DNA from 2 places in the Paracidovorax wautersii genome. Region 2 is predicted to be linked to the other one. Evidence: predicted binding sites of a transcription regulator. Region 2 holds the regulator's gene; the other holds the start of a gene.

Evidence for each region. The regulator FliA, encoded in region 2, starts transcription of late flagellar genes. The targets are predictions, from matches to a motif close to CTAAAGTTTNNNNNNNNNNNGCCGNTA.
Region 1: the regulator FliA is predicted to act here: its motif matches at 2,932-2,958, upstream of QE399_RS16000 (YjfB family protein).

What each region holds. Positions count from the first base shown of each region.
Region 1 covers NZ_JAVIZX010000001.1:3,543,013-3,550,566, forward strand. The annotation lists gene QE399_RS15990 (amidase) at 1-1,252, shown strand, start outside; gene QE399_RS15995 (NAD(P)/FAD-dependent oxidoreductase) at 1,288-2,415, shown strand; gene QE399_RS16000 (YjfB family protein) at 2,702-2,905, opposite strand; gene QE399_RS16005 (dihydrolipoyl dehydrogenase) at 3,068-4,480, opposite strand; gene QE399_RS16010 (IMPACT family protein) at 4,735-5,340, opposite strand; gene azu (azurin) at 5,544-5,999, shown strand; gene QE399_RS16020 (hypothetical protein) at 6,216-6,416, shown strand; gene QE399_RS16025 (methyl-accepting chemotaxis protein) at 6,465-7,554, opposite strand, start outside.
Region 2 covers NZ_JAVIZX010000001.1:1,969,699-1,977,252, forward strand. The annotation lists gene QE399_RS08955 (methyltransferase domain-containing protein) at 1-283, opposite strand, end outside; gene QE399_RS08960 (SDR family NAD(P)-dependent oxidoreductase) at 325-1,668, opposite strand; gene QE399_RS08965 (hypothetical protein) at 1,662-3,293, opposite strand; gene QE399_RS08970 (RNA polymerase sigma factor FliA) at 3,308-4,024, opposite strand; gene QE399_RS08975 (hypothetical protein) at 4,029-4,832, opposite strand; gene flhF (flagellar biosynthesis GTPase FlhF) at 4,822-6,372, opposite strand; gene flhA (flagellar biosynthesis protein FlhA) at 6,369-7,554, opposite strand, start outside.

The DNA of each region.
Region 1 (7,554 bases), 1.6 Mb from region 2:
CCGCGAGAACGTGCCCACGCAGGACAACGTGCTGGTCGCGCGCCTGCGTGCGGCCGGCGCCATCGTCACCGGCAAGACCAATATTCCCGACATGGGCGCGGGTGCCAATTCGCGCAACACGGTGTGGGGCGCCACGGGCAACCCGTTCAATCCCAACCTGAACGCGGGTGGCTCGTCCGGCGGCGCCGCGGCGGCGCTGGCCTGCGACATGCTGCCTGTGTGCACGGGCTCCGATACCGGCGGCTCGCTGCGCATCCCGGCCGCCAAGTGCGGCGTGGTGGGCTTCCGGCCTTCGCCCGGCGTGGTGCCCAGCTCGCGCAAGCTGCTGGGCTGGACGCCGATCTCCGTCGTCGGCCCCATGGGCCGCACGGTGGCCGAGGCCTGCCTGCAGCTGGCCGCGTCCGCAGGCATGTCGGCCGGCGACCCGCTGACCTATCCGCTCGACCCGCTGAGCTTTCTGAACCCCGAAGCGGTCGATCTCGGCAGCCTGCGCGTGGGCTTCACCGAAGACTTCGGCGCCTGCGATGTGGACGACGGCATCCGCAGCGTGTTCCGTCGCAAGATCGCCTCCATGCGCCATCTGTTCAAGAGCTGCGACGAGATCCGCTTCGACCTGGGCGACGTGCACCGCTGCTTCGACGTGCTGCGGGCGGAGGCCTTCGTGGCCAGCACGCGCGACGCCTATGCGCGCGACCCGGCGAGCCTGGGCCCCAACACCCGCGCCAACTACGAGATGGGCGCCGCCATGTCGCTGCTGGACAGCGCCTGGGCGCAGGCCGAGCAGACGCGCATCCTGGCGCGCTTCCAGCAGGCGTTCGAGGAATTCGACATCATCCTCGCGCCCACCACGCCCGTGTCGCCTTTCCCCTGGACGGAGCTGTACGCCAGCCACATCAACGGCCAGCCGCAGGCCAACTACTACCGCTGGCTGGCACTGACCTACGTGACCACGCTGACCACGCACCCCTCGCTGTCCCTGCCGTGCGGCCGCGACACCGCAGGCATGCCCTTCGGCCTGCAGGTGGTGGGGCGCTTCCGCGACGATCACCGCACGCTGGGCGTCGGGCACGCGCTGGAGCAGGCCTTCGCCGCCATTCCCGAGCTGCAGCGGCCCCGCCCCGCGCTGGACCAACTGGTGCATGCGCAGCCCTCGCTCAAGTCCATCGTGACCGAAGCGCCGCACATCGACGATGCCCGGGGCATTCCCCGCGCCGGCCGCTCGGCCTCGGCGGGTGAAGCCTCCGCCGTCTGATCGTCTGACTCGCCTTCCTGGAACCGCCTTCGCCCATGCAAACCACCGACTTCGCCATCATCGGTGCCGGCATCGCCGGCGCCTCCATCGGCTGGCAGCTCGCCAGCGCCGGCAGCGTGCTGCTGCTGGAGCGTGAATCCCAGCCCGGATACCACACCACCGGCCGCTCGGCCGCGCTGTTCATGGAGACCTACGGCACGCCCAATATCCAGGCGCTCACGCGCGCCAGCCGGGCCTTCTACGACGCGCCGCCGGCCGAGTTCGGGGGTGACCCGCTGCTGTCGCCGCGCGGCGTGGTCTACGTGGCCGGGCCCGACCAGCTCGACCTGCTGGACGCGCATGTCGCCGATGCCTTGGCGCGCTCGCCCAACGTGCAGCGCGTGGACAAAGAGCCGCTGCTGCAGATGCTGCCTTGCCTGCGCGAAGAAGCCGTGGCCGCCGGCATGAGCGAGCCCGACGCCGCCGACATCGACGTGCACGCCCTGCACCAGGGCTACCTGCGCGGCCTGCGCCAGCGCGGCGGGCAGGTACGCACGGGGGCCGAGGTGACGGGCCTCGCGCGGGAGGGCGGCGCCTGGCGCATCACGCTCGCCGACGGCAGCACGGTGCACGCGCGCACCGTGGTGAACGCGGCTGGCGCCTGGGCCGACGTGATTGCCGGGCTGGCCGGCGTGCCGCCGATCGGGCTGGAGCCGCGCCGGCGCACGGCCTTCACCTTTCCGGTGCCGGACGGCATGGATGCGCACGGCTGGCCGGCCGTGGTGGCGATCGACGAATCGTTCTATTTCAAGCCCGACGCGGGGCAGCTGCTGGGATCGCCCGCCAATGCCGATCCCACCCACCCGCACGACGTGGTGCCCGAAGAGCTGGACGTGGCCACCGGCATCTACCACATCGAGCAGATGACGACCTTCCAGATCCGCCGCCCTTCGCACACCTGGGCGGGGCTGCGCTCCTTCGTGCCCGACGGCGATCTGGTGATCGGCTGGGACAACCATGTGCCCGGCTTCTTCTGGCTGGCCGCGCAGGGTGGCTACGGTATCCAGAGCGCGGCGGGCGCCTCGCTGCTGGCGCGGCAGCTGGTACTGGGCGAGCCGCTGGATGCGGCGCTGGTGCAGGAAGGGGTGGACGTGCCGGGCCTGTCGCCCGCACGGCTGCGCTAGGGAGTCAGGGCGCTGGGACGCAAATGGGGGGGCGCGGCCCGAGCGGCCGCGCCGCGTGCTTGCGCAGGCACGGGCCGTTGGGGCCCTGGCCCACGTGGGCAACTGCGGCGGCAACCGCTGCGCTGGGAGGGCCTGCAGTTCCTGCAGGGCGGCAGCGCTGGCTTGCCGCACGGTCCGCGCAGCCCGCTGCAGGCTGCCGGCGGCTTATGAGTGAAATCAGCCTCTGGCGCTTATGCAGAAAGCGCCGGTAGCTATGAAAATTATAGTGTCCGGGTGGCCGCGCCGTTCAGGCGAACGTGTTCACCTGGGTGCCCAGGCTGCCCGAGGTGGCCAGCTGCGGCTGGGGCAGGGCGCTGATCAGGGTGGCGGCGGTGCTGGCCTGGATGTCCAGCGCCTTCTTCAGCACGGCGGTGTTGACGGCGTCGGACGTCTCCTGCTGGGTCTGTGCGACAGCGGTGTTGACGATGGCATTGGTGAGCGAAACGTCCATGGCGATCTCCTGCGGTAATCCCTGGTTATCGGCCACCGGCGCCGCAGGTTGAGGGTTTTCTGCGCCGCGGCGGGCAGGGTGGTGCTGCAGCGGGCCCTGCCGTCACCGTGTTTCCAGGATCGCGCCTGATCGCCGGGGGCCGGCGCGGGCGCCCGCCGTCGCTCAGTCCAGCGCGCTGGCGCCGAAGGCGCCGCAGGCGGCGAGGTCGGAGTCGCTGATGCGCGGCAGATGGGATGCCGCGTCGCGCAGCGCCGTCCGCAGGCCTTCCTCCAGCACCGGGTGGTAGAACGGCATGCCCAGCATTTCCTGCACGGTCAGTTCCTGGCCGATCGCCAGCGCCAGCAGGTGCGCCATGTGTTCGCCGGCCGGGGCGCACAGCTCGGCGCCCAGCAGCTTGCCCGTGCTGCGCTCGGCATACACATGCAGCCGGCCGGCGGCGCTCTGCGCCACGCGGGCCCGGCCCTGGCGGGCGAAATCCACCCGGCCCGTCACCACATCCTCGTCCTTCAGCGCGGCGTGGCGCCGCCCCACCACGGCGGCCTGCGGCTGGCAGAAGGTGATGGCCAGGCGCGTGCGGCGGCGAAAGCCCCGCGGCTCGGACGACACGGCGTTCAGCCCGGCGATATGGCCTTCGTCCGCCGCCTCGTGCAGCAGCGAGCGGTCGCCGTCCGCATCGCCCGCCACAAACACCGGCAGGTCGCCGATCTGCAGCGAGCGCGGATCGATGGGCGGCAGGCCCTTGTCGTCCAGCTCCACGCCCAGGGTGTCCAGGCCCAGGTGCTCCAGGTTGGGGCGGCGGCCCATGGCGGCCAGCACCTGGTCCACCACCACGGTGGCCGAGCCGTTGCGCACCTCGATGCCGCCGGCCACCTCGCGCAGCTCGACGTCGTCGCCGATGGAGACGGTGAACTCGGCCTGCAGCAGCTTGAGCATCGTGTCGTTGAGTTCCGGATCCGTCAGGCCGGCCACGGCCTTCTGCGTGCCGAACGCGGTCACCTCGACGCCGAGGCGCTTCAGCGCCTGCGCCATCTCCACACCCAGCGGGCCCAGTCCGATCACCGCCATGCGCGGGCCCAGCGTGGGCTGCTCGAACAGGGTGTCGGTCGTCAGGATGCGGTCACCGAAGGCCAGCCAGGGTTCCGGCACGGTCGGCCGCGAGCCCGTGGCGATGACGATGCTGCGGGTGGCATGCACCTGGCCGTTGACCTCCACGCGGTGCGCATCCAGCAGCCGCCCCCGGCCGGATATCACGCGCTCATCGTCGTTGGTGGATTTCATCGTGCCGGACACGAAGTCGTCACGCAGTTCGCGCACGCGCGCCAGCACCGCAGGCATGTCCACGCGCAGCCCGTCGCCGCCGCGGATGCCGAAGGTGTCCAGCTTGCGCCGGGCCTCGAAGGCATTGGCCGCCTCTATGAGCATCTTGGACGGCATGCAGCCCACCCGGGCGCAGGTGGTGCCCCAGGGTCCGTCGTTCACCAGCAGGTAGCGGTCCGTGCGCTTGCGCACCTCGCGCAGGGCCGCCAGCCCCGCGGTTCCCCCGCCGATGATCACCGCGTCCAGCATCTCGCTCATGGCACACCCCGTTTGTTTTTGGCAAGGCTCCGAGTGTCGTGGGCGCCGTGCCGAGGCCGTGTAGGTGTGCAGGCCTAGCGGCTGCGCGCCGTCAGGGCAACGCTGGACAAGTCCCCGCGATGGAGGCCGTTCTGCTGGGTGTGGCCCGCAAAGAGCAAACCACGGCCATAGCCGCTGAGGTGGCGAGGATGTGCAACGCGTCGAACCGCTCCCAGCGCAGGTGCGCAGCGCGTGAGAGGCTGGTTCAGCATGTCTTACGGGTTCATTCCGTCTGCGCCATCGGCCCACGCAACCCGGCCCTGGCCAGCCTCGCTGGCTTCGACCATGAACGCCTGCGCCTGGGATTGCGGCAGCCGCATCTGCAGTCGTACCAGCGTGCCATGCTCGACCTGCAGCAGTTCGGCTCCGGCCGCTTCGATGCGGCGGCGCAGCATGCCTTCCAGGGCGTAGGGCACCTCGCACGCCAGCAGCGCCATCCGCTGCAGCGGCACCTTGTCGGCCGTCAACAAGGCCTGCGCGATGGTGTCGGTATAGGCGCGTACCAGGCCGCCCGCGCCCAGCTTCACGCCGCCGAAGTAGCGCACCACGGTGGCCAGAACGCCCTCCAGATCCTGGTGGCGCAGCACGTCCAGCATCGGCCGTCCGGCCGTGCCCCCGGGCTCGCCGTCGTCCACAGCGGCAGACTGGCCGCCGGCCAGCAGCGCCCAGCACACGTGCGCTGCGCCCGGGTGTTGCTTCCACAGCGTGTCCACGATGGCCTGCGCCGCCGCGCGGTCCGCCACCGGCTGGACGCAGCCGATGAAGCGGCTTTTCTTGATGATGAGTTCGCTGTGGAAGGGCGCGGCGAGGGTGTGAGGCATGTCGGTGGAAGTGTAGGTGCCGCGGTGGGCCCTTAGCGATGCATCGCCGTCCCCCCGGACCCGATCCCTCTTGATCTCTGCCAACTTGATGCACATCAAATCGCCGGCCAGACCGCCTGCCTAAGATGGCTCCACGAAGCACGCAAGACCGGCGCTAGCGGGTCTGGAACCGGGCTTCGACTCTTTCTGAAAGGTGAGAACAAATGGCAAGAATCTGGAAACCCCTGGCAGTGGTCGCTCTGTGTGTGGGCGCCGCCCCGGTTTGGGCCGCCGATTGCGCGGTCGAGATCGAGGGCAATGACGCAATGCAGTTCAACAAGCCCACGATCTCCGTGCCGGCCAGTTGCAAGGAATTCACCGTCAAGCTCAAGCACGTGGGCAAACTGCCCAAGACCGCCATGGGCCACAACTGGGTGCTGACCAAGACGGCAGACGTGCAGCCCGTCGCCAACGACGGCATTCCCGCCGGCGCGGCCAAGGACTATGTGAAAGACGGCGACGCCCGCGTGATCGCCCACACCAAGCTGATCGGCGGCGGCGAGTCCGACTCCGTCAAGTTCGCCGTGAGCAAGCTGAAAGCCGGTGATTCGTACACCTATTTCTGCTCGTTCCCCGGCCACTCGGCCATCATGAAGGGCACGTTGACGCTGGCCAAGTAAGCACGGGTGCCAAGCACCCCACAAAAAAGCAGCCCGATGGGCTGCTTTTTTTATGGACGGGGGCCGGCGCACGAGATGCTTCCATGCGACGTGGTCTGAACGCGACGACTGCATTCCACAGAGGGCCTTTGCGGCGCAGACCTACAGGGCTGCGCCAGGGCGGCCGCTTAGGCTTCAGGCACACGTTGTTACGCCATCCGCCGTCAGGAGCCCGCCATGTTCTCGATCCCGCTGCCCGTCACGCTGAACCAGATGTTCTCGGCTTCCTTCGTGGCCCGCTCGCGCGGGGCTGAAGCCAACGCCGGCGCGCCGGCCCGGGTGGCCCCCCGTGCCCCGGTGCCGACGCCCCTGATGTCCGCCTACGAGGATCCGCTGCCCGATCTGGACCAGCGCGTGCGCAGTCTGGGCGAGTGGTAGCCGCTGGATCCTCGGCAGGCCGGCCCCTGGCGGGGCGGGCCTGCGACGTCAGGTCGCCGCGAGTTGCAGGCTGTGGTGGTGCAGCTTGAAGAGCGACACGGCCTGAACCAGATCCTTCGCCTGCTGCTGCAGGCTCTGCGCCGCCACGGCGCTTTCTTCCACCAGCGAGGCGTTCTGCTGGGTGGTCTGATCCATCTGGGCCACGGCCTGGCCCACCTGTTCCACGCCGGAGCTTTGTTCGCGGCTGGCCGTGCTGATCTCCGCCATGATTTCCGTCACACGCTGGATGGCGGTCACCACCTCCTGCATGGTGGTGCCGGCCTGGTCCACCAGTGACGTACCCGCCTGCACCTGGGACACGCTGTCCGAGATCAGCGTCTTGATCTCCCGGGCCGCCTGGGCGCTGCGCTGGGCCAGGTTGCGCACTTCCGACGCCACCACGGCAAACCCCCGGCCCTGGTCGCCCGCGCGGGCGGCTTCGACTGCGGCGTTGAGCGCGAGGATGTTGGTCTGGAAGGCAATGGAATCGATCACACCGATGATGTCCTCGATGCGCTTGGAGCTGTCGTTGATGGCGCGCATCGTGGACACCACCTGGCCGACCACATCGCCGCCCCTGGCTGCGACCTGCGAGGCGCCCTGTGCCAGTTCGTTGGCGCGTCCTGCGTTCTCGGCGTTGTGACGCACCGTGTTGCTGAGTTCGTCCATGGTCGCAGCGGTTTCCTGCAGCGCGCTGGCCTGCACCTCGGTGCGCTGGCTCAGGTCCGCACTGCCGGCGGCGATCTCCGTGGAACCCGTGGCGATGGAATCGGACGCGCCCCGTACCTGCACCACGATGCCCGCCAGGCTGCGCTGCATCACGGCCAGGGACGACAGCACGCTGCCTTGCGGCGCGCGGTGCTCTTCGTCCAGAGGCCGCAGGTCGCCATCGGCGACGCGCTGCGCGGCCTGGCCCAGTTCTGCGGGCTCGGCACCTAGGGCGCGGGTGAGGCCGCGGGTGATCACGAACCCGGCGACGGCGGCCAGCGCCAGCGCCAGCATGCAGGCAATCATCAGGACCATGCGCTGTACGGCAAAGCGCTCGTTGGCCTGGGTCTTCAGTTCATCGGCGTGCTCGGTGGCGTACTGCGCAAACTCC
Region 2 (7,554 bases):
TGGCGTTGGGCTTGCCCACGATTTCCAGGCCCATCTCGGCCATGTAGAACTCACGGCCGGGTCGTTCGTCGGTGGCATTGCGCAGCGTACGCAACAGGCCTTCGCTGGCGCCTGTCACCACCTTCTTGTACTGGCCAAGATTTTCGGGATGCCGCACGAACCCGCAGGCCTTGCACTCGTACCCGCTCATGGTCTTGTCTTTGTAGGGCGCTACGCGGCAGGTGTTCGTGATGACTTCTTCCTCGCCTCCGCAAACAGGACATTGGCTCATCGGGTTCTCCATGACGGGGTTGTGTAATTGATGGGAAATCGGCGAGAGAGGGGCTACACCCGCAAAATGACGCCGGTGTCGGCCGCACTCAGCAGCTTGGCGGATGCCAGCGCCACTTCGTAGGGGCTCAACAGGGACCGCTGGTCCTCGTTGGCGAAGTTGCTGCGGCGCATGCTGGTGTCGGTGCGCCCGGGAACGACGCAGTTGACCCGCACGCCGTCTTCCTTCCACTCGTCGGCCAGCGCCTGGGTCAGGTTCACGATGGCCGCCTTGCATGCGGAGTAGGCGGAATAGTCAGCCCGCCCCCTGGTGAAGGACGACGACGAGAACTGCAGCAGCATGCCTTTGGACGCCTTCAATGCCGCATGGCTGCATTGCGCCACGTTGAGAGCACCCAGGAGATTGACCGACACCTGTTCTGCCACCTGCTGGGGCGACTGCTGTTCGAGGGGGCTCTTGATCAACAGACCGGCCGCGTTGATGACGTTGTCGATGCGTCCCCATTGGTCCAGCAGGCCATTGATCGATGCCGCCACTTGGCCGTGGTCGGCGATGTTGCAGCCATTGCGGCGCGAGATGCTGTGCACCGTGCCGCCCGCCTCTTCCAGGATCTGCACGATGGCTTTACCGATACCCATGCTGCCGCCGAAGACGATGGAATGCGTTCCCTTGAGATGCAGCCCGCCCAGATTGGGCGCCAGTTGCTGCTGGCGGATGCGAAAGAGCTCATCGGCGAGGACGAGATCGATGGAGTCGGTGATCTTGATGTTCTCGGAACTGCCCTTGACGATGCGAACCTGCCCCATCGGATGGCAGGCGAGGTAGATGCCGCAGTCGTCCGTGTAGTCGCCCAGCTTCTCGACCCCGATCTCCTCGTAGCTTTTCAACAGGGCCTGGTAGCGAAAGCCCTGGGGCGTTTGGCCGCGGTAGATGTGGTCCCGCTTGGGGATGCTCTGGATGAATCCGTCGCGCTCGACGATGATGGTGTCGCTGGTCTTGATCGCCACATCGACAGCTTCGTAGAAGGACAGCGCCTCGACGACGTCATGGATGATCTGGTGGCTCAGAAAGGGACGTGCGGAATCGTGGAGGATGACGTTCTTGGGGGGATCGGCCCGCAGGTACCGCAGCGCCGCATAGGCGGACGCCTGGCGGGACGACCCGCCGACGATCACTTCGGCCCGGGTGTCCTTGAAGAGCTCCTTCGTGTACGCGAGTGCATCGGCCGGCACGGTGATGACGATGCGGGCGTCGGGCGCATAGCTGTGCAGGCAGGCGAAGCTGTGCTCCACGACCGTCTTGCCGGCGACCCGGATGAACTGCTTCGGGATCGGCGACTCCAGTCGGGTGCCGCTGCCACCGGCCAGCAGCACATAGGCCTGGTCGTTGTTCAGCATGCGATGGCCTCTGCGCTCTGCTCCTGCAGCAGGCTTTGGAGTTGCTGCAGCGTGTCGTCGCTCATGCCCAGCGGCTTGCTCTTTTGCGTATCCATCAGGCGGATCACCCTCTCCAACTTGTCATTGTTTCGATCGCGCAGAGCCTCAAGAGCCCGCAGCCGGCCGACGATCTGGTACACCGGCCCGCCCACATCGACCGTTGCGGGAGATTCCAGGTGGGAGATGTAGCCGGGGTCGGATTTCCGCCAATCGCCGAAATTCTCTGCGAGCTTCTTCTCGACATCGTCCGGGACGTAAAAGTCGATCCCCAGGAACTGCGCCGATTTGATGGCGAACGGAGAAAAGGCAAATTTCTGCAGATAGCCGAAGTAGGACTCCACGCCCGTCACCAGCATGCCGTCCTCGGGGCGGTAGATGAAGATGTCGATGTTGACGCCGGACGGGTTGTGCTTGACCGCCAGGTGGTAGGCGTGCCGGCCGTTCACGTGGGTGAAGTCCACGCCGAACAGGCCGGTCTTGAGCAGGGTGTCGATGATGTCGAACTGGCCCTCCCAGCCGATGATGCCTACGTCGATGTCCTTGTCGTGCGCCAGCAGTTTGCCTTCGCGGGCGTAGCCGAGCAGCGTGCCGGACACCAGGAAGGGCTTGTGTCCCAGCGGCGCTAGTGCGGTCTGCAGATCAAGCAGCGCCTTCGAGGCTTCATCAGCATCGAATTTGGGCTTGGCCGCCGGGTCGTTGTCTTCAAGGCGGGTGATTGTTGCTTTCTTCGCAGCAAGCAGCCCGATCACTTCGTCGAGCTTGGCGACGCTTTGCGGAAACTCCCCCAGATGGCAGTGGGCGCGGGCGATGTTGATGCAGGCTGCCAGCCGGTCCAACGGCGTGGTGGCGTTCTGCGCATGCCGGATGACGGCGCGGTGATCGCCGCAGAGGTGATAGGTGCGGCAGGCATACAAGGCCAAGCTGCTGCGGATCTGAATCACCTCGTACAAGGTACTGACCAGGCTTTGCCGGATACGGACATAGCATGTGGCCAGCTTCTCCACCGGGTCGTTCATGCTCAGGAACTCCTGCCGGCGAAACAGGGTCTGGATGATCAGCAGCCAGGGCTTGACGTCGATCTTGCGCCGGATCAGTTCGGAGACGATGGTCTCCAGCAGGTCGAAGCGCTTCTGGTCCACGGCGAGTTCCACCGCCCCGACCCAGTCATCCGTGTCTGCGCGGCACTTTCGCAGGTCGGCCGGCTCCAGCGTGCGGCGATGCAGGAGATGGGACGCAACCACCTGCAGTGCGCTGCGGCCGGGCAGCGAGGCGAAGCCCTCGGTCTCCGCGCCCCGTCCGAGGGACTGGTACACGGCGAGCCACCGGGCGTGGTGCGCATGGTCGGCGAGGTTCTCCACGGCCAGCGAGGCGAGGTAGATCACGGTCGCGGGAAGCCGCATCATGCGTGCGGCATCGAGCAGGGCCGGGCTGAGAAGATCGTTCTCCCACTCATGCAGCGTCACCTGCTCCAGGTCGTCGTAAGCCTTGGCGTGGAGCAGGTGGTTGATCAGTGCCAGCTGGGGGAATTGTTTGTAAGACATGCGGTGTCCTTGGCTCCAGCACGCGAGGTGTGGAGCGGAGTTCATACCCGTGGGGGTGGTCAGTGCGCCCGCATCTTGGCGCGCAATCGGGCGATCGACTGGCTGTGCAGCTGGCATACGCGCGACTCGGTCACGCCCAGCACTGCTGCAATCTCCTTGAGGTTCATGTCGTGCTCGTAGTACATGCCCATCACGTACTGCTCCCGCTCGGGCAAGGTCTTGATGGCCGCGACGAGAGACGACTTGAGGCGCTGGTCGCGCAGCACGGCCATGGGGTCGGCCTCGCTGTCGGCCACGTGCCGGTCGAGAAAGCCTTCCTCGTCGTCGTCGCCGCGCGTCATGTCCTCCAGGTACACCAGCTGCGTGCCGCGCACCTTGCCCAGCAGCGTCTGGTAGTCCTCCAGCGACAGGCCCAGTTCGTCCGCGATCTCGGACTCCATCGGACTGCGGCCGAGCTTCTGCTCCATGCGCTGAACGGCGTGCTCGATCTCCTTCTGGCTCTTGCGGGAGCTGCGGCTCATCCAGTCGCCCTCGCGCAGTTCGTCGAGCATGGCGCCGCGGATGCGCTGGGTGGCGAAGGTCTCGAACTGCACGCCTTGGGCCGCTTCGTAGCGCGTCAGGGCTTCGGACAGTCCGATCATTCCGACCTGTATCAGATCGTCCAGCTCCACGTTGGGCGGGAGCTTGGCGATCATGTGGTGCGCGATCCGCCGTACCAGCGGTACGTGCTGGCGGATCAGCGCATCGCGATCAAGCTGGCCTTTGGCGGTGTACATCGGGTCAATGGCTCCGAACGAAATGCGCAGGAACGTCGGTATGGTGGCTCGCGGGCAACATCGGTGATGCGGCGCCCATGGTGCCCGCGTTTTCCAGCAGTTGCAAGGCCAGGCGCTGGATGTCCTGCGGGTTGGATGCCTTGACCGTCGTGGTGCGCAACGGCGTGCCCAGGTGGCGCTCCGAGCACCGTTGCAGGGTCTGCAGGGCCGCTTCGGCTGCAGCGGCGCGGCGGGCATTGCCCGGCGGCAGTATGGACGCCACGGTGCATTGCAGTCCTGCGTGCAGTGTCATGTGCTTGAGCTGCTGGTAGCTCTGCACCACGCCGGCTGCCCCTGGCGCCGCCAGGATGAGCGGTACCGTCGCGCTGCCGCGCAGGATGGGTGCCATGGTCTCCGGCGGCGCATACAGGGCCACCAGGGCATAGGCACGAAAGTGCGGGTGCAGCCGCTGCAGCGCGCTGCCGTCGTTCCAGTGGGAACGCTCGGCCAGGCGCACCAGTCCGTGGGCCGCCGGGATCACGGCGAGCGATGCGGATCCCGCGGCGCCCGTGTCCGCGCAGAGGCTGCCCTGCCAGGAGGGCGCGGCCAGCAGATGCTCCAGGCCGGGCGCATCCTCGGTCTCCTCGGCGGTGCCGTCGAGCACGGCGACCGGATAGCCCAGGCGTTGCAGGCTGGCGCAGACCTGCCACAGCGTCTCCAGGCCCAGCGGCGTGCCGGGGCGGCTGAGGATGGCCAGCACGCGCAGATCGGCCTGCGGCATGAAGCTGTGCAGGCTGGATCCCTGGTGGAGGCCGGTATCAAGCAACATCGGCGTAGCTCCTGTCGGCAGACAGCTCCGGCGAATGGGAGAAGAAAAAATTCAGGTCGGCCGCCTTCGGGTCGAAGGCCGACTTGATGGGTGAACGCATCGAGGTGCCGATCAGCTTGTGCGCGTCTGCGGCTTCCCAGTCTTCCGGCACGCGCTGGCCATTGGTCACGCCGCGCAGCACCATCTGGTGGCGGATCAGCGCATCGATGGAGGGGCCGAGCTTCACGGCCTCGTCCACCTTGGACAGGATGGCCTGTTGCGAGCCGGTGGTCTTGAAAGCGGTGAGCACGTCGTCCAGCGTGTCGCCGTGGCTGCCGGCGTTGAGCACCAGCAGGCGGTTCACGTTGGGCAGGTTCAGCACGTCCAGCATGTCGCGCTTGCGCGGATCGCGCGGGGCCACCCCCGTGGTGTCGATCAGCACCATCTTCTTGCCCGACAGAAGACCCAGCAGGTCCTGCAGCGCGGCACGGTCGTGGGCCAGATGGGCGACGATGCCGAGCATGCGGCCGTAGGTGCGCAGCTGCTCGTGGGCACCGACGCGGTAGGTGTCCAGGGTGATCAGGCCCACGCTGCCGGGGCCGTGGATGCGCGCGCACAGCGCGGCCAGCTTGGCGGTGGTGGTGGTCTTGCCCACACCGGTGGAGCCGACCATGGCGTAGATGCCGCCTTCTTCGTACAGCGGGCGAGACTGGGCGTCGGTGCGCAGGTTGCGCTCCAGCACCTCCATGAGCCAGCGCACGGCGTCGCCGGCGGAGAGATCCTCGGGCATGCGCTCCAGCACGGCGCGGGCCAGTGCGGGCGAGTAGCCGGCACGGATCATCTTCAGCATCAGGTTCGAGTGGATCGGGTTCTGGCGCGCCTGTCCCAGCCAGGCCAGGGTGTTGAAGCGGTCCTCGATGAGTTCCTTCATCGATTGCAGCTCGTTCATCAGGCCTTGCTGCTGCTGGTTGCCGAGCGACGGCATCGCCGGGGCGGCGGCCGCGGCGCGGCGGGGTGCCGGTTCGGGCGGCAGGTCCATCGGGATGCTGCGCAGCGGATTGTGGCGGGCCACAGGCGCTGCTTGCGCCGGCTGGCGCTCACGCTGTTCCAGCGACCGGGCCTGGCCGCGCGGCTCGGCGGCAGGCGTGTCCTCGGGGCCGCCGTTCAGGGCTTCATGGCGGCGGCGCAGCATGCGCTCACGCACGTAGTCCTGGAACGACAGCGTGCTCATGGCCAGCTGTTCGGTGTCTTGGTGGACGACGTTGCGGGCCGGCTCGCCCAAGGGGGCGGGGCGCTGCTGCGTGCGCACCGGGCTGGCCGCCAGGTCGGAGGCGCGTTCCTGCAGACGGCTGATCGGGGGCTGCTGCTGCGGGCGCTGCTGCATCTGCTGCTGCTCCTGGCCCGACTCCAGCGAGGACAGCGTGTCCTCGGCCGTGGCGACGACCTCGACGCCGTTGGGCGTCTGGCGGTTGGACAGGATGAGCGTGCCGTCCCCGAAGGCCATACGGGCCTTGGCCAGGGCCTCCCGCGACGTGGGGGCGTAGAAGCGCTTGATGTTCATGCTGATGCACCTTTGAGGATCGGGCCGATGCGGATCGTGTGGGTTTCAGGGATCTCGCTGTGGGCGAGCACCTGCAGGCGGGGGGCGACGCGGCGCACCAGGCGGGCGATGGCGTTGCGGATCTGGTCGGGAACGAGCAGGCAGGCGGGCATGCCCATCTCTTCCTGCTTGAGGGCCACTTCAGCGGCCTTCTGGGTGAGGATGTCGGCCACGCCGGGGTCGAGCGAGGGGCCGCCGGCATTGCCCAGGGCCTGCACCAGCAGGCGCTCCAGGCCGGGTTCGATGGCGATCACGTTCAGCTCGCGGGTCGGGCCGTAGATCTGCTGCACGATGGCCGGCGACAGGGCGATGCGCACGCGGCGGGCCAGCTCGACCGGGTCCTGCGTCACGACGGCGTGCTCGGCCAGCGTCTCGATGATGGTGCGGATGTCGCGGATGTGCACAGACTCTTCCAGCAGCAGCTGGAGGACTTTCTGGAACGTTGCGATGGACACCATTTTGGGGACGACTTCTTCGATGAGCTTGGGGGCCAGTTTGGCGACGTGTTCCACGAGTTGCTGGGTTTCCGTGCGGCTCAGGAGCTTGGCTGCCTGCACTTGCATCAAGTGTGACAAATGGGTCGCCATCACGGTTTCCGAATCAACGACCGTAAAGCCCGCCATTTGTGCCGCTTCCTTCTGGTTGGTGTCGATCCAGTGGGCCGGCAGGCCGAAGGCCGGGTCGGTCGTGGGCGTGCCGATCAGCGGCGTGCTGATGCCGCCCGGGTTGATGGCCAGGTGCATGCCGGGGAAGGCCTCGCCTTCGCCCACCACGACGCCGCGCAGGGTGATGCGGTAGGCGCTGGGCTTGAGCTCCAGGTTGTCGCGCACGTGCACGGCTGGCGGCAGGAAGCCGACTTCCTGCGCGAACTTGCGGCGCACGCCCTTGATGCGGGTCAGCAGGTCACCCTGGCGGTTCTTGTCCACCAGCGCGATCAGGCGGTAGCCCAGCTCCAGGCCCAGCAGATCCACGGGCTGCAGATCGTCCCAGGTGGCCTCCCCGTCGCCTTGCGGCGCGGCGGGTGCCTCTTCGGCGGGCGCCGGCTTGCGCTGCTGCTGCAGGAGCAGCCAGGCCCCGTAGCCGATGCCGCCGCCCATGACCAGGAACACCGCGTGGGGCATGCCGGGGATCAGGCCCAGCAGG